DNA from 3 places in the Micromonospora sp. NPDC023869 genome. Region 1 is predicted to be linked to each of the others. Evidence: riboswitches for the same ligand, from Rfam matches in the RefSeq annotation. Region 1 holds a riboswitch; each other region holds the start of a gene.
What was found. A riboswitch is a leader RNA that binds a small molecule or an ion and turns the genes downstream of it on or off. The one in region 1 is predicted to bind S-adenosylmethionine.

Region 1 (5,611 bases):
TCCGGCAGGTCGGTCTTGCCGCGGGAGCGCACGTCGGCGACCGGCACCACCCGGCGACGCACGTCCAGGCGCAGCCCGGCGTCGAGCGCGGCGGGTGCCACGAACGCCAGGCTGGTGGCGGCGGCCGCGACGCCGTACGCGCCGAACATGGGTCGGGGCAGCATCGGCTGCGGCGTCGGGATCGAGGCGTTCGCGTCCCCCATCTGGGCGTACGCGATGAAGCCACCCTTGATCACCAGGTGCGGTCGGACGCCGAAGAACGCCGGCTCCCACAGCACCAGATCGGCGAGCTTGCCCGGCTCGACCGAGCCGATCTCGTGGTCGAGCCCGTTGGCCATGGCCGCGCAGATGGTGTACTTCGCCACGTACCGCCGGGCCCGGTGGTTGTCGGCGGCACCGTCACCGGCGAGCGCCCCCACCCGCGCCTTCATCACGTGGGCGCTCTGCCAGGTCCGCAGCACGACCTCGCCGACCCGGCCCATCGCCTGCGAGTCCGAGCCGATGATGGAGATCGCGCCCAGGTCGTGCAGCAGGTCCTCGGCGGCCATGGTGGACGGTCGGATCCGGCTCTCTGCGAACGCCAGGTCCTCCGGCACCGCCGGGTTCAGGTGGTGGCAGACCATCAGCATGTCGAGGTGCTCGGCCAGCGTGTTGCGGGTGTACGGGCGGGTCGGGTTGGTCGACGAGGGCAGCACGTTCGGTTCCCCGGCGACGGTGATGATGTCCGGTGCGTGCCCGCCCCCGGCCCCCTCCGTGTGGTAGGAGTGGATCGCCCGACCGCCGATCGCCCGCAGGGTGTCCGCGACGAACCCGGCCTCGTTGAGGGTGTCGGTGTGGATGGACACCTGCACGCCCGAGGCGTCCGCGACCCGCAGGCAGGCGTCGATCGCCGCCGGGGTGGTGCCCCAGTCCTCGTGCAGCTTGAACCCACCGGCACCGGCCCGCAACTGCTCCCAGAGCGCCTCGGCGGAGACCGTGTTGCCCTTGCCGAGCAGCAGCACGTTGACCGGGAACGCGTCCAGGGCCTCGTGCATCCGGGCCAGGTGCCAGGAGTTCGGCGTGACGGTGGTCGCCCGGGTCCCCTCGGCCGGTCCGGTGCCGCCACCGACCAGGGTGGTGACCCCGCCGGCCAGCGCCTCGGTGACGATCTGCGGGCAGATGAAGTGCACGTGGGTGTCGACCGCCCCGGCGGTGAGGATCCGGCCGTTGCCGGCGATCACCTCGGTCGCCGGACCGATCACCAGATCCGGGTGCACGCCGTCCATGGTGTCCGGGTTGCCCGCCCGGCCCAGCGCGACGATCCGCCCGTCGCGGATCCCCACGTCGGCCTTGACCACGCCCCAGTGGTCGAGGACCACCGCGCCCGTGATGACCGTGTCCAGGGCGCCGTCGGCCCGGGTGGCCCGGGACTGGCCCATCGACTCGCGGATCACCTTGCCGCCGCCGAAGACCGCCTCGTCGCCGCCGGCACAGTGGTCGTGCTCGACCTCGATCAACAGGTTCGTGTCGGCCAGCCGGATCCGGTCGCCGGTGCTCGGCCCGTAGAGCGCCACGTAGCGCTCCCGCTCCACCAGGCTCATGCCGCCGCTCCGCTGCGCTGCGCGCCGCCATCGGGCACCGCCGTCGTCGGGGCCGGGTCCAGCGGGCCGGCGCACTCGCCGCGCAGGCCGGGCACGATCCGCGCGCCGCGCAGCGGCACCAGGTCCACGGTGCGGCTCACGCCCGGTTCGAAACGCACGGACGTCCCGGCCGGTACGGCGAGACGCTGTCCCCAGGCGGCGGCCCGGTCGAAGTCCAGGGCCGGGTTGGCCTCGGCGAAGTGGTAATGCGACCCGACCTGCACCGGCCGGTCGCCGGTGTTCACCACGAGCAGCGTGGTCACCGGACGCCCGGCGTTGATCTCCACCGGCCGGGCCGCCGGCAGGATCTCCCCGGGGATCACGGGATCGGGTGGTGCACCGTCACCAGCTTGGTGCCGTCCGGGAACGTCGCCTCCACCTGCACCTCCCTCAGCAACTCGGGGATGCCGTCCTGCACGTCGTCCCGGCTCAGGACGGCGCGGCCGGAGGCCATCAGGTCGACCACGGTCGCCCCGTCGCGGGCACCTTCGAGCAGGAAGGCGGTGAGCACCGCGACGGCTTCCGGGTAGTTGAGGCGCAGGCCGCGCTCGCGGCGACGCCGGGCGACGTCCGCCGCCACGTGGACGAGCAGGCGGTCCTGCTCGTGGGGGGTGAGATACACGGGTGCTCCCGGTGGGTGTCCGCGCCCCCGGACACCGTCGGTCCGGCGCCTCGACGCGCCGACCGCCGGTCGGGGTTCGCCCGCCGGTCCCGACCGCCACGTGCGCGGGGCCCGGGGTTTCCACCTCCCCGGTCCGCGTGACGGACCACCGGCGGTGTCGGGTCGGATGCGGACCGCACCGCCCACCGCTGAGCAGACCGTAAGGGATCACGCGGGCGGCGGGCAACACCTCGCGTGAGGGTCGTCATAACGGGTGGACGCTGCCCCGTCACCGGCTGCTAGCCTCGGCGACAGGTCAAGAGCGCCAGCGTCAAGCCCCGGCTCGCTGGCCGGCAACCCTCGTCCGCGCAGGGGTGCCCCGGGTGAGGACCAGGCATCGGAGCGACCTCCGGTGCAAGCGTGGCCTGGTGTCCCAGGTCATCACGACCTCGAGGAGAACCATGGCGTACCCCGATCGACCGGTTGCCTGCCGGGACCTGACCCGGCGTCGGCACGTCGACATGATGCGGGTGTGCAGCGCCGCGTGTAGCTGACCGCGTCGCCACCCGGCCGCCGACCCCACCCGGTCGGACGACCACCCCGTTCGTTCCCATCCTTCGCGGTCCGTCCCACGGCGGACCGTCGGTGTGGCACGTGCGTGCCCGCCGCCGCTCATCAGGAGACACCTGTGCGCTTCCTTCCTGCCCTGACCCGGGCCGCCGCCGTCGGCGTCACCGCCGTGCTCGCCGCCACCGCCCTCACCGCCTGCGGCTCGGACGGTGACCCCGCCGACAACCCGTACAACCTGCTCCAGCCGGGGGTGCTGCGGGCCGGCACGCTCACCGACGCGCCGCCGAACGTCTATCTCAAGGACGGCAAGTTCACCGGGTTCGACAACGACCTGCTGGTCGCCGCCGCCGACAAGCTCGGGCTGCGGGTGGAGTTCGTCGGCACCGACTTCTCCGGGCTTCTGGCCCAGGTCAACAACCGCAAGTTCGACGTCGGCAGCTCCTCGATCACGATCACCGAGGCGCGGAAGAAGACGGTCGACTTCGGCAACGGCTACGACTTCGGGTACTTCGGGCTCGACGTGCCCGCCGGTTCGACGCTGGCGAGCTTCGACGAGTTGTCCGGCAAGCGGGTGGTGGTCGTGCAGGGCACCGTCCAGGACGACTACGCCACCGGGCGTGGCCTCGACCCGGTGCGGGTGCCGGACTACAACGGCGCGATCAACCAGCTCAAGGCGGGCACCGCGGACGCCTGGATCGCCCCGGCCGAGATCGGTGAGAAGACCGCCGCCGACAGCGGCGGCAGGATCAAGGTCGCGGCGAAGGAACTCAGCCCGGCACCCACCGCGTACGCCGTGGCCAAGGGCAACGACCCGCTGCGCGAGGCGCTGAACCGGGCCCTGGACGAGGTGATCGCCGACGGCACCTGGACCCGCCTGCAGGAGCAGTACTACCCGGGTCGGCCGATCCCGGCCGACTTCACCCCGGGCAGCGGCGACGTGTCGGCGCCGGCCGCCTCCTGAGGTAGGACGACGAGCGAGTAGGGCGGAGGTTGACCGTGGATCCGTTGCGCACCCTGTGGGAGACGTTCTTCGACTGGGAGTCGATGCGCGAGGCGCTGCCCGAGATGATCACCGTCGGGTTGCCGAACACGCTGATCCTGGCGGTCACCGCCGCCCTGCTCGGCTCGGCCATGGGCATCGTGCTGGCCGTCGCGGGCATCTCGCGTACCCGCTGGTTGAGGTGGCCGGCCCGGGTCTACACCGACGTGTTCCGGGGCCTGCCGGCGGCGGCGACGATCCTGCTGATCGGGGTCGGTCTGGCACCGTTGGGCATGCAGGTGTGGGGACCGAACCCGTACCCGCTGGGGATCCTGGCGCTGTCGCTGATCGCGGCGGCGTACATCGGAGAGATCTTCCGCTCCGGCATCCAGTCGGTGGAGGCCACTCAGGTGGAGGCCGCCCGCGCGCTGGGTTTCTCCTGGTGGGAGGCGATGCGGGTGGTGGTGATCCCGCAGGGTGTCCGGCGGGTCCTGCCGGCCTGGGTGAACCAGCTCATCGCACTGATCAAGGACTCCAGCCTGGTCTACTTCCTCGGTCTGCTGGCCAGCCAGCGGGAGCTGTTCCGGATCGGGCAGGACTACGCGGCCAACACCGGCAACCAGTCGGCGCTGCTGCTGGCCGGGCTCTTCTATCTGACGCTGACCGTGCCGCTGACGCACGTCGTCAACTGGATCGACCGGCGGCTGCGGCACGGCCGCCCGGCGACCGGACCGGCCGGTGACGACCCCGACGACCTCGACCTGGCGCTGCCCGGCGCCGCCGGAGGTAACCAACGATGAGCACCTCGGTCAGTCTGAGCCTGCGCGACGTACACCTGGCCTTCGGCCGTCACCAGGTGCTGCGCGGGGTGGACCTGGACGTCGCACGCGGCGCGACCGCCTGCGTGATCGGCCCGTCCGGGTCCGGCAAGTCGACGCTCCTGCGGACCGTCAACCGGCTCCTCGAACCGGACAGGGGTGACGTGCTGCTGGACGGGCGCAGCGTGCTGCGCGACGACCCGGACGCCCTGCGGCAGCGGGTCGGCATGGTGTTCCAGCAGTTCAACCTGTTTCCGCACATGAGCGTGCTGCGCAACATCACCGTCGCGTTGCGGCGCATCCGCAAGCTCGGCGAGGACGAGGCGGTGGCGGTGGCGCGTACCCACCTGGACCGGGTGGGGCTGGCGGCGAAGGCCGACGCCCGGCCGGCGCACCTGTCCGGCGGGCAGCAGCAGCGGGTGGCCATCGCCCGGGCGCTGGCCATGCAGCCGCAGGTGATGCTCTTCGACGAGGCCACCTCGGCGCTGGACCCGGAGCTGGTCAAGGGCGTGCTGACGTTGATGGCGGACCTCTCGTCGCAGGGCATGACCATGGTGGTGGTGACCCACGAGATGGGCTTCGCGCGCGAGGTCGCCGACACCGTCGCGTTCATGGACGCCGGTGTGGTGCTGGAAGCCGGCGAGCCGGCCTCGATCTTCGAGTCGGCCGAGCACCCGCGTCTGCGCCGGTTCCTTTCGCAGGTGCTGTAGCGGGGTTTCGGTGTAAGGAGGGGACCCCTGCTATGCACGAGGCGTTAGCAGGGGTCCCCTCCTTTCACTCAGGTCGGGGTGTCGCGCCGCCGGAACGCGCCCAGTCCGACCGCCAGCAGCACGGCCGCCACGGCGGTGAGCACCACCAGGGGCAGCACCGTGAGGTCGGCGGCGGGCACCGACGGCACGTGCGTAAAGGGCGACAGGTTCAGCGCCGCCTGCGGCAGCTCCAGCACCGCGCCCAACTGCCCGAGCAGCAGGAAGGCGATCAACACCGTCCAGCTCAGCGCCACCGACCAGCGCGGCACCGCGCC
Region 2 (5,611 bases), on a different contig from region 1:
GAGATCCGGCGTCATCCGACGCAGGAGCCGGACACGGATCACCGGCACAGCCGCGAGGGCATGCCGGCGGGAGCGAGAGGGGGTGACGGAGCGTGAGCACGGACGCGGTGTGCACGGTGGTCCTACGGATGCCGGCGCTGCGGCCGGACGACCACCTCCGGTTGCGGATCGTCGGCGGCGACACGCAGGACTTCCGGTACGACGAGCCGTCCGGCGAATGGACGACCACGCTCGATCCGGCGGCGCATCCCGACGGCCTCGACGGCTTCGTCGTCCTCGACGGCGACCCCCAGCTCGACGGGCCGCTGCACCTGACCGCCGCCGACCTGGCCGCCCCGACCTGCCGCCTCGACGGGCGGGTCCACTTCGCACGGCACCACGACATCCTCGTCGGCGAGACGCACGTCGCCCGGCACTTCTTCCCCGGCGACCCGGACTCCGACCAGCGCTACGACGTCATCGTCGTCGGCTCCGGCGCGGGCGGCGGCACCCTGGCGTACCAACTCGCCGAGACGCCGTGGCGGGGCGGCCGACCACCGCGCGTCCTGCTGCTGGAGGCCGGCAGCTATCTGTTCGGTACGCACACCGGCAACCTGGCCCGGTACCAACCGGTCGGTCCCGACGTGTACCCCAACATCTTCCACCACTGGGGTGCCTTCGGGCGACGGCGCTGGCGGGCCGCCGACGCCGAGAGCGCCAGGGCGCGGATCGCACAGGGCTTCAACCTCGGCGGCCGGACCCTCTTCTGGGGAGCCTCGGCGCCCCGGATGCACCGCTGGGAGTTCCGCGACTGGCCGGAGACGGTCCGCGACGAGCTGTGCGACGTCTGGTACGACCGCGCGGAGCAACTGACCCGTGTCACTCCCCTGGTCCCGTCGTCGTACCAGACGATGGTCAAGGCGAGGCTGCGGGAGTTGCCCGCGTTGGCCGAGTTCCGGCACTTCGATCCGCCGATGGCGATCGAGTACTGCGGCCCGGTTCCCGGGGCGGTGCCGGCGGGTATCTGGTCGGCGGCCGAGCTGCTGCTCAGCCGGGCCATGCAGGACGATCGCTTCGGCAACCTGCGGGTCCACCTGAACCACGAGGTGGTCGGGATCGAGCGGGCGTCGGGCGAGGTCACCGGTGTGGTCGCGTACGACCACCTGGCCGGCCGGGACCGCACCTACCGACTGGCCGACGACGGCGTGGTGGTGCTGGCCGCCGGCACGGTCGGCTCTGCCGCCGTCGCGCAGTCGTCCGGCCTCGCCGAGGACAATCCGCTGGTCGGGCGCGGCATCACCGACCACCCGATCCACGTGATCAAGTTCTGGGTGCGGCAGGGCGGCGACTGGTACAGCCGGTTCGACTCCAGCAAGACCGTCTCCCGGCACCTCACCGACGTCACCGACACCGACCCCGCGCATCCGTACAGCGTCACGCTGGACCTGGGCGCGAACCTCAACCAGTTCCGCTTCGTCAACGCCCTGGAGTTCACCGGCGCGAACCTGGCCACCGTCGACGGGAAGATGCCGGGCGAGCTGGTGTTCATGGTCGAGGCGCCGCTGGTCGAGCAGAACGCCGTCACCCGGACCGAGACCCGGCCGGACGGCGTGAAGCCCGCCGCGCTGCCCACCATCCGCATCCATCCCAGTCCGCGCGCCCACCAGGTCCAGGACGCCCTCGACACGATCACCGCCGATGTCGTGTCCGCCTTCGGAGGCGAGGTGTACGAGCAGCTCTGGGCTCCGCTCGGCGGCGTGTCGCACGAGGTCGGCACCATGCGGATGGGTCGCGGCACACCGGGCCGGGAGCGGCCGGGGGTGGTCGACGAGGACCTGCGCGTCGTCGGCCACCGCAACCTCTATGTCTGCGACCTGTCCGTCTTCCCCAACTCACCGGCGGCCAACCCGACGCTGACGTTGGCGGCGCTGGCCATGCGCCTCGCCGCCCACCTCAGCACCTGACGACTCACCGCCCCCGGGGCGTGTTGATCACCTCGCGTAGCCCGTGCAGGAGTCGGTCGACGTGCTCGGCGGTCGTGCCGATGCCGATGCTGGCCCGGATCGCATACCCGTCGGTGGGGCGGCCGAGCCGCGCGGCGGCGTCGGCCAGCAGCTTCCGGCTGAGCGGGTGGGCGCAGAACAAGCCGTCGCGTACGCCGATCCCGTGCTCGGCGGAGAGCCGGTGGGTGATGTCGGCTGCCTGCCGGTCGGCGACGGTGAAGCTGACGATGCCGACCCGGTTGTGGTCGGCGTCGAACGTGCGCAGCTCCGCCACCTGCGGCAGGGCGCCGAGCCCGTCGCGCAACCGGGTCAACAGCTCCTGCTCGTGGCGGGCGAGAACGTCCGGCGCGGCGGCGGAGATCGTGGCGCATGCGGCGGCGAGCGCCACCGCGCCTAGCAGGTTCGGTGTGCCGGCCTCGTGGCGCGCCGGGCCGGTCTGCCACTGCACCTCGGCGGGCTCGTCGCCGACGTGCCTGGTGGCTCCGCCACCGGACAGGTACGGGTCGGCGGCGTCGAGCCAGTCGGCGCGGCCGGCCAGGACTCCCGCGCCGAACGGCGCGTACAGCTTGTGCCCGGACAGCGCCAGGTAGTCGATGTCGGCGTCGGCCATGGAGACCGCGCGGTGCGGGGCCAACTGGGCGGCGTCGACGACGATCCGCGCGCCGTGCCGATGCGCGATCTCCGCGATCTCGGCTATCGGCCAGACTTCTCCGGTGACGTTGGACGCGCCGGTGACCGCCACCAGCACCGGCCCCGCGCTGCCCAGGTCGGCCAGTGCACGGGTCAGCCCGGACGTCACCTCGGGCAGGTCGGTGGGCACCGGCAGTCGGTGCACGTTCGGCCAGGCCAGGAGGTTCGCGTGATGTTCGCCGGCCCAGGTCACCACGGTGGTGTGCGCTGGTAGGGCCCGGGCGAGCAGGTTCATCGCATCGGTGGTGTTCCGGGTGAAGATCACGTGGTCGTCCGGCCGGATGTCGAGGAAGTCCGCAACGGTCTGACGGGACTGCTCGTATGCCAGCGTGCATCGGCGCGAGGCGGTGCCGGCGCCCCGGTGCACGCTGGCGTACCAGGGCAGCAGCTCGGTGACCGCGGCGGCGACCGCGGCGAGACAGGGTGCGGTGGCGGCGTAGTCGAGGTTGGCGTACGCGACGGTGGTGCCGTCGGAGAGGCGGACGGGAAGGTCGTCGCCGAGCACGGCAGGAGCGATCGTGGGCACACTGGTCCTTCGTGACGGTGGACCCGTGCGGGTCCGCGCTTGCCTCTCCGGCGATCGCCGGCGGCCTGGTCCTCACCCGGAGGCACCCCACCGCGGATGTACGAGGGTTGCCGGTCAGCAGGCCGGGGCCTTGACGCTGACACTCATGACCGCTGCCGATGCTGCCACACCGGCGAGCGTCTCCGCCAGAGCGCTTCGCGCACCCGGCACGTCCCTGTTCGTACGACACCGGATGGTCCCATGAGTCGTCCCTCCCGGCGCGGTGTGGCAGGTGTGCGGGAGGGAGGGGATAGCCTGCCTGCGGTGTCCGGCGACCGCGCGTGACCGGAGGAGTCGATGCTTCGATGACGGCAGAGCGGCCGATGCCGACCCAGGAGGACGTGCTCGGGTACTTCGACAGGCTGTCGAACTGGGGTCGGTGGGGCGACGACGACGAGCTCGGCACGCTCAACCACATCACCGACGACGTCCGGTTGGCGGCGGCGCGGGCCGTACGCCACGGCCGGAGCGTGTCGTGCGCGTGGGAGGTCGCCGTGCCGGGAGAGATGGAGCGGTCGACGACGGCGTGCCCGTGCGCCGCCGACATGCCGGGTGCCGAGAACATGCCGCCCGCCTTCCACGCCGACCGACGCTGGGGCTTCTCGGCCGAGCGGCTCAGCCTCTCGTTCCACGGCAACACCGTCACCCACCTCGACTCGCCGTGTCACATCTTCTGGGACGGCGTGATGTACAACGGGCGGTCGCACGCGTTGGTGGACGCCGCCACGGGTTCGGCGTGGGCGGCCGTCACGGCGGCGGCGAACGGGATCGTCACCCGTGGTGTCCTGCTCGACGTGGCGAGGGCCCGGGACGTGCCGTGGTGGGAGCCGGGGCAGGCCGTGTTCCCCGAGGATCTCGAGGAGGCCGAGCGCCGGCAGGGCGTACGGGTGGGGTCCGGCGACGCGGTGCTGTTGCGGACCGGCCGTGGCCGGGTCCGCCACGAGGGCGGTACGGCCGGCGGTGTCACCCAGGCCGGCTGGCACGCGTCCTGCCTGCCGTGGCTGCACGAGCGCCAGGTCGCACTGATCGGCGCGGACACTCCGCAGGATGTCCAGCCGTCGGGATACGACGACGTCTTGATGCCGGTGCACGCCGTGAGCCTCGTGGCGATGGGTCTGTGGCTGCTCGACAACTGCGACCTGGAAGCGTGCGCGACGACCGCCACCGACCTCGGTCAGTGGGACTTCCAGCTCGCCGTCGCGCCGATCCGCCTGGCCGGGACGTCCGGCAGCCCGGTCAACCCGATCGCCACGTTCTGACCAGTACGCCGTCGGCGGCGCGCTGATCCCAGCGCGCCGCCGACAGGGGACGGGTGTCGCGAACAGGCTCGGTCGGTCAGCGCGTGGTGGCGCGGGCCGCTCTGTCGATCAGATCGGCCACCGCACGCGGCTGCGAGACCGTGACCGCGTGGGAGGCCGTGATCTCGACGGTGTGCGACCCGGCCCGCTCGGCCATGAAGCGCATCGAGTCGGCGGGGATGGCCAGGTCCTGCGTGGTCACCATGAACCAGGACCGGATGGACTTCCACGCCGTCCTGGTGGCCGTGTCGTCCAGCGCGGCACTGGTGATCGGCCGCTGGGTGACGGCCATCAGATCGGTGACGTTCCGTGGGACGTCGGCTGCGAACACCCGCCGGAACTGCTCCTGCCTGATGTAGAGGTCGGTGCCCGTACCAGCGCCCGGGATCGACACCGGCACGGAGTCCAGGGCCGGGCCCAGTTGCCCGCCCGGGAACTTCGCGGCCAGGGCCGAGGTGCTCTCCCCCTGCTCCGGGGCGAAACTCGCGATGTAGACCAGTGCGGTGACGTCGGTGTCGCCGTCGGCGGCCTCGCTCATCACCGATCCGCCGTAGGAGTGACCGGCCAGCACGATCGGGCCTCGCACGCTGTCCAGCACACTGCGCAGGTGTTCCGCGTCGGCGTGCAGGCCGCGCAGCGGATTGGCGGCCGCGACCACCGGATAGCCGTCCCGTTTGAGGTGCGTGATGACGCCGTTCCAGCTCGACGAGTCGGCGAACGCGCCGTGCACCAGCACCACCGTGGGCTTGGTCCAGGGGCGGTGCCCCGCCACCGCCTGCGCGGAACCGGCGACCAGCGCGGCCACCGCCACTCCTGCGGCGACGGCCGTCCAGGGGGCCACGCGCCTCGACAGGAAGGGAAGGTTGATCTTCATGGGTGGAACCTTTCGATCGGATGCGGCCCGCAGGCCGGGTGTCGGGTCTGGACGAGATGTCAGACGGCAGCCGCGGCGCGGAGGATGACGTCGGCCACCGCCTGCGGCTGCGACGCCGGAAGCGCGTGCGAGGCGCCGGCCACCTCCACGGCCTCCCGGGCGTTGGCGCGCTCGGCCATGAAGCGGAACACCTCGATCGGGA
Region 3 (5,611 bases), on a different contig from region 1:
TGATCGCGTTCCAGTTCGACTCGGGTGACGACGACAGCGGCCGGGGGGAGTTCGGCAGCCTGGTCTCGTTCGCCACCTCCGGCGGGCTGAACTTCACCCTGTTCACCATCTTCGTCTCCGCCTCGTTCCTGCTGGTCGTGGTGGTGGCGCTGTTCAGTGGTGACACGGTGGCCAGCGAGGCGAGCTGGGGCAGCCTGCGCTACCTGTTGGCGGTGCCGGTGCCCCGGGCCCGGCTGCTGACCGTGAAGCTGCTGGTGGCGCTCGCGTACTCGGCGTTCGCGCTGGTGCTGCTCGCCGGCACGGCCCTGCTGATCGGCACCCTCCGGTACGGCTGGTCACCCCTGCGCAGCACGGTCGCCGCGCAGCTCGAACCCGGCGAGGGGCTGCTCCGCCTGCTCGCGGTGCTCGGCTATCTGGCGGTGGTGCTGCTGGTCGTCGCCGGTCTGGCGTTCCTGCTCTCGGTGGTCACCGACGCCGCGCTGGGCGCGGTGGGCGGTGCGGTGCTGCTGTGGATCCTCTCCAGCATCCTGGACCAGATCACCGCGCTCGGCGCGATCCGGTCGTTCCTGCCGACCCACTACAGCACCGCCTGGCTGGGGTTGCTCTCCACGCCCGTGCAGACCGACGACATCGTCCGGGGCGCCATCTCGGCGATCTGCTACGCCACCCTCTTCTGGGGGCTCGCCTTCTGGCGCTTCACCCGCAAGGACATCACCAGCTGAGTGCGGCGTCGACGCCGCCGTCCGTCCGGTCGGCTGGCGTCGGCGTCGACGCCGTTCGCTCCTTCCAGGCGCTGACTCCGATCCGGCCGGTGTTGCCGAGGTCGATCGGCCCCTCCATGTCGAGGTCCTGCGCCGGCTGTCCGGTCACCGAAGCGATCTCCAGGCGCGCGGCGTCGGTGGCGACCACGGTCGGATCGTCGACCAGGTTGCGCCAGATCACGGCCGCCCCGGCCGCGTCGCCCGGTGCCAGCACCAGCGGCCGGGGTGGGGCGTCGAAGCCCGAGGCGATCCCTGCCGCCCCGGGGACCACCCGGACGGTGATCCGTGCCCCCTCGCCGTCGTAGAGCCGCCGCGCCGGTCGGTTCCGCGATCCCCCGTGGCGGCATCGCGGGACCGGGTACCGCTCGGCGTACCGGCTGGTGGGACGAAGGTGGCCGCCTCCAGACCCGGCTGGATGGCCGGCTCCGGCCGGTGTGGGCGCAACATGTTGCCGTCATGTGTCGACCGTGTACAGGGGAACTTACCGAGAGTGACCGAAAGGATCATCGTCGCGGGGGGTTTCTTTGGAAGTTCCAGTCGCTACCATCGATGTGGGAGCGTTCCCAAAGGAAGAGATTGCATCGACAAATATTTATCAGTCCCGCATTCTGGATGCCCTCGTCCATCCACAATGGAGGTTCCGGAATGCGTACTGACCGGTTCGGCGGGCCGGCCCTGTCCCTGTTCCGCATGGTCATCGGCCTGCTGTTTCTCTGCCACGGGTTGTCGTCCCTATTCGGCGTCTTCGGCGGTGCCCGGGGGAGCGGTGAAGCCGTCCCGCTCGGCACGTGGCCAGGTTGGTGGGCCGCGCTGATCCAGGCCGTCTGCGGCGCCCTCGTGCTCGTCGGCCTCTTCACCCGGCCGGCGGCACTGGTGGCGTCGGGCTCGATGGCCTACGCCTACTTCGTCGTCCACCAGCCCGAGGCGCTGCTGCCGCTGCGCAACCACGGCGAGTTGTCCGTGCTGTTCTGCTGGTCGTTCCTGCTGATCGCGGTGCTCGGTCCGGGTAGCTGGGCGGTGGACAACCTGCTGCGCCAGCGCAGCGGGGCCGCGCTGGACGTGAAGGCGGCCGAACGCAGGTCCGTACCGGCCTGATCCGGCTGGTGCGGCGACCAGGCCGACGCTCGTGCGCGACCCTGGACCGGGTCTCCTCCGGCACCGCCGGAGCTCCTCCGGTCCAGGGTCGTCGCGGTCTTTCAGGCGGTGACGGCGGTGAGGAATCGCTCACAGGCTGAGATCGAACGCTGACGAGCGCGCCGGGATTGCCTAGACTCGGCGGCACAACTGAATACCTCATCCAGAGGGGCTGAGGGATACGGCCCGACGACGCCCCGGCAACCACCCCACGCGCTCATCGCTGAGCGTCCCGTGGGGCAGGTGCCAATTCCGTCCCCGCCGCAGAGTGCGATGTGGGGGAAGATGAGAGGACTCGGACATGACGTCGACGCTCGCCCCCGGAATCGACACCACCGCCAGCCCCGCCCGCGCCCTGGTCTGCCGTGCCTGTTCCGCCCGCTACCCGCTGGCCGCACAGCACGCCTGTTACGAGTGTTTCGGCCCGCTGGAGGTCGACTACGACCCGGCGGCCCTCGCCACCGTGACCCGCGAGCAGATCGAGGCGGGCCCGCAGAACATCTGGCGCTACGCGGCGCTGCTCCCCGCCGGCCAGGACCCGGCCACCCGGGTCACCCTGGACCCCGGTTTTACGCCGTTGGTCGCCGCCGACCAGCTCGCCGCCGAGCTGGGCATCACCGGCCCGCTCTGGATCAAGGACGACAGCGCCAACCCCACCCACTCGTTCAAGGACCGGGTCGTCTCGGTCGCGCTGACCGCCGCCCGGGTACTCGGCTTCTCCCGGTTCGCCTGCGCCTCCACCGGCAACCTGGCCAACTCCGTCGCCGCCCACGCGGCCCGGGCCGGTACCCCGTCGGTGGTCTTCATCCCCAGTGACCTGGAGCAGGGCAAGGTCGTGACGACCGCCGTCTACGGCGGTGAACTGGTCGCCATCGACGGCTCGTACGACGACGTGAACCGGCTCTGCGGCGAGCTGGTGGAGACCGACGAGTTCGAGGACACCGCCTTCGTCAACGTCAACGTCCGGCCGTACTACGCGGAGGGCTCCAAGACGCTCGGCTACGAGGTCGCCGAGCAGCTCGGCTGGCGGATCCCGGCCCAGGTGGTCATCCCGATGGCCTCCGGTGAGCTGCTCACCAAGGTCGACAAGGCGTTCAGCGAGCTGGTCGAGATCGGCCTGGTCGAGGCGCCGGCCGGCGGATGGAAGGTCTTCGGCGCCCAGTCGGCCGGGTGCAACCCGATCGCCACCGCCCTGCACGGCGGCGGTGACACCATCACCCCGGTCAAGCCGACCGGGATCGCCAAGTCGCTCAACATCGGCGACCCGGCCGCCGGCCTGTACGCCCTGGAGGCGGTACGCCGGACCGGCGGTTGGATGGACTACGCCGACGACGACGAGATCCGGGCCGCCGTGCGGCTGTTGGCGCGTACCACCGGGGTCTTCGCCGAGACGGCCGGTGGGGTGACCGTCGCGGTGCTGCGCAAGCTGGTCGAGTCCGGGAAGCTGGACCCGACCGCGGAGACGGTGGTCTACAACACCGGCGAGGGGCTCAAGACGCTCGACGCCGTCGCGGGCGAGGTCGGGCCGACCCACCGGATCAAGCCGTCGCTGCGGGCCGCCCGCGACGCCGGACTGCTCGGCTGAGGCACACCGCGAGCCCGTCGACCGGGTGGCATGGTGCACGCCGACCGATCCGCCGGGTAACGGGCTTTTAGCGGTGAGTGCAGAAAACACGCCGTCGAGTACTTGACGGCAGGAACCGGGCGGCGCAAGATGCTTCGTGCGGGAGGGCGTTTCGCCGTAGACTTTCAGTCTTTACGACCCAGCGCCGGAGGCGTTGTGCGATCGTCCCTCCCGACCAAGCTTTCCGAAGGGGCCGGCGAATAATCGCTGGCCCCTTCGTTCGTCGTCGCGCAGGCTGCGGACATGGCCATCACCATCACCTCCTTCGGTGCCGACGACGAGTCGGCCATCGAGCAGGCGTTCCGGGTCGGCGCCGACTACTCCGCCACCGACCTGCCGGACTACCCCCCGTTCAGCCGGCAGCGGTTCGCCTCGCTGTTCCACCAACCGATGCCGGGCACCGAGACGCTCGCCCTGCTGGCCCACGTCGACGGCGTCCCCGCCGGCTACCTGCTGCTCGACCTGCCGCAGCTGGACAACACCGAGAACGCCTCCGCCGAACTCGTCGTGCATCCGGACCATCGCCGCCGGGGAGTCGGTCGGGCGCTGTTCGAGCGCGGCCTGCGCCTGCTGCGTGAGCGCGGACGCAAACGGGTCAGCGCGATGAGCCGGGCGCACCTGCGCGAGGATCCCGACCAACCCGCCCCGGCCACCCGGTTCGCCGCCACCGTCGGCGCGGTCGACGCCCTGGCCGACGTACGGCGGCGACTGCACGTCGCCGAGCTGGACCAGGCCGCACTGGACACGCTGCTCGCCGACGCCCGGTCCCGGGCCACCGGCTACGAGGTGCTGTTCTGGCGCGGGAACACGCCGGACGACCTGATCGCCGACGTCGCGTACCTGGACGGGCGACTGCTGGCCGACGCGCCCATGGGTGACCTGGCGTGGGAGCCCGAGCAGGTCGACGCGGAGCGGGTACGCGGCACCGAGCGGGCGCTCGAAGCGCGCGGCAAGCGGCGCTACCACGCGGGCGTACGGCACCGGGAGTCCGGTCGACTGGTCGCCTGGACCCTGCTCGACATGTCACCGACCGCTGACTGGCACGCCTTCCAACAGATCACCATCGTCGACCCGGAGCACCGGGGGCGTCGCCTCGGTCTGCTCACGAAGATCGAGAACCTTCGTCACCTGCTCGCCCACGAGCCCGCCGTCCAGGTGATCGACACCTTCAACGCGGACAGCAACGATCACATGATCACGATCAACGAGCAGCTCGGTTTCCGGGTGATGGACCGGTGGAGCAACTGGCAGCTCGACGTCTGAGGTGTGACACGCCCCTACTGATCCCGGGGCTTCCTGTTGCATGATGGCGGGCATGACGGAGACCCCGCACCCCCTCTACGACAGGCACGCCGACACCCTCGACCGCGCGCTGACCGCGATCACGGAGCGCGGGTACTGGTCCGCCTATCCGGAATCACCCAGCCCCCGGGTGTACGGCGAGACCGCGGCCGCCGACGGCAAGGCCGCCTTCGAGGCGTACCTGGGTGGAGACTTCCCGCTCGACCAGCCGGGCGACGGCGACCGGGTCGCCACGGAGACCAGCCCGTTCGGCGTCCCGCTGGACGTCCGCTACCCGCACGCCACCGCCGACCAACTCGTCACCGCCGCGTCCGCGGCGCTGCCCGCGTGGCGGGACGCCGGTCCGCAGGCGCGGGTCGGGGTCTGCCTGGAGATCCTCGCCCGGCTGCACAAGCACGTCTTCGAACTGGCCAACGCCGTGCAGTTCACCAGCGGGCAGGCGTTCGTGATGGCGTTCCAGGCCGGCGGCGCCCACGCGCTCGACCGGGCGCTGGAGGCCGTCGCCTACGCGTACGCGGAGATGACCCGGCACCCCGGGACCGCCGCCTGGGAGAAGGCCGCCGGCAAGGGCGACCCGCTGCGGATGACCAAGACGTTCCACGTGGTGCCGCGCGGCGTCGCCCTGGTCATCGGCTGCAACACGTTCCCGACCTGGAACTCGTACCCCGGACTGTTCGCGTCCCTGGTGACCGGCAACCCGGTGGTGGTCAAGCCGCACCCGCGTGCCGTACTCCCGCTGGCCGTGACGGTGCGCTACGCCCGGGAGGTGCTCGCCGAGGCCGGTTTCGAC

Region 2: it holds a riboswitch for S-adenosylmethionine, as region 1 does, so the genes downstream of both, ACZ31C_RS31700 (aminotransferase class V-fold PLP-dependent enzyme) here and ACZ31C_RS12310 (ABC transporter substrate-binding protein) in region 1, are expected to answer to the same signal.
Region 3: it holds a riboswitch for S-adenosylmethionine, as region 1 does, so the genes downstream of both, thrC (threonine synthase) here and ACZ31C_RS12310 (ABC transporter substrate-binding protein) in region 1, are expected to answer to the same signal.

What each region holds. Positions count from the first base shown of each region.
Region 1 is NZ_JBVHKD010000003.1:395,602-401,212, reverse strand. It holds gene ACZ31C_RS12325 (urease subunit alpha) at 1-1,580, opposite strand, end outside; gene ACZ31C_RS12320 (urease subunit beta) at 1,577-1,942, opposite strand; gene ACZ31C_RS12315 (urease subunit gamma) at 1,939-2,241, opposite strand; SAM riboswitch class IV at 2,535-2,647, shown strand; gene ACZ31C_RS12310 (ABC transporter substrate-binding protein) at 2,909-3,751, shown strand; gene ACZ31C_RS12305 (amino acid ABC transporter permease) at 3,787-4,569, shown strand; gene ACZ31C_RS12300 (amino acid ABC transporter ATP-binding protein) at 4,566-5,297, shown strand; gene ACZ31C_RS12295 (ABC transporter permease) at 5,366-5,611, opposite strand, start outside.
Region 2 is NZ_JBVHKD010000020.1:48,579-54,189, forward strand. It holds gene ACZ31C_RS31690 (hypothetical protein) at 1-96, shown strand, start outside; gene ACZ31C_RS31695 (GMC oxidoreductase) at 93-1,943, shown strand; gene ACZ31C_RS31700 (aminotransferase class V-fold PLP-dependent enzyme) at 1,948-3,177, opposite strand; SAM riboswitch class IV at 3,229-3,349, opposite strand; gene ACZ31C_RS31705 (cyclase family protein) at 3,543-4,496, shown strand; gene ACZ31C_RS31710 (alpha/beta fold hydrolase) at 4,573-5,409, opposite strand; gene ACZ31C_RS31715 (alpha/beta fold hydrolase) at 5,469-5,611, opposite strand, start outside.
Region 3 is NZ_JBVHKD010000002.1:794,292-799,902, reverse strand. It holds gene ACZ31C_RS09455 (ABC transporter permease) at 1-722, shown strand, start outside; gene ACZ31C_RS09450 (hypothetical protein) at 712-1,032, opposite strand; gene ACZ31C_RS09445 (DoxX family protein) at 1,407-1,856, shown strand; SAM riboswitch class I at 2,052-2,187, shown strand; gene thrC (threonine synthase) at 2,197-3,480, shown strand; gene ACZ31C_RS09435 (GNAT family N-acetyltransferase) at 3,763-4,782, shown strand; gene paaN (phenylacetic acid degradation protein PaaN) at 4,835-5,611, shown strand, end outside.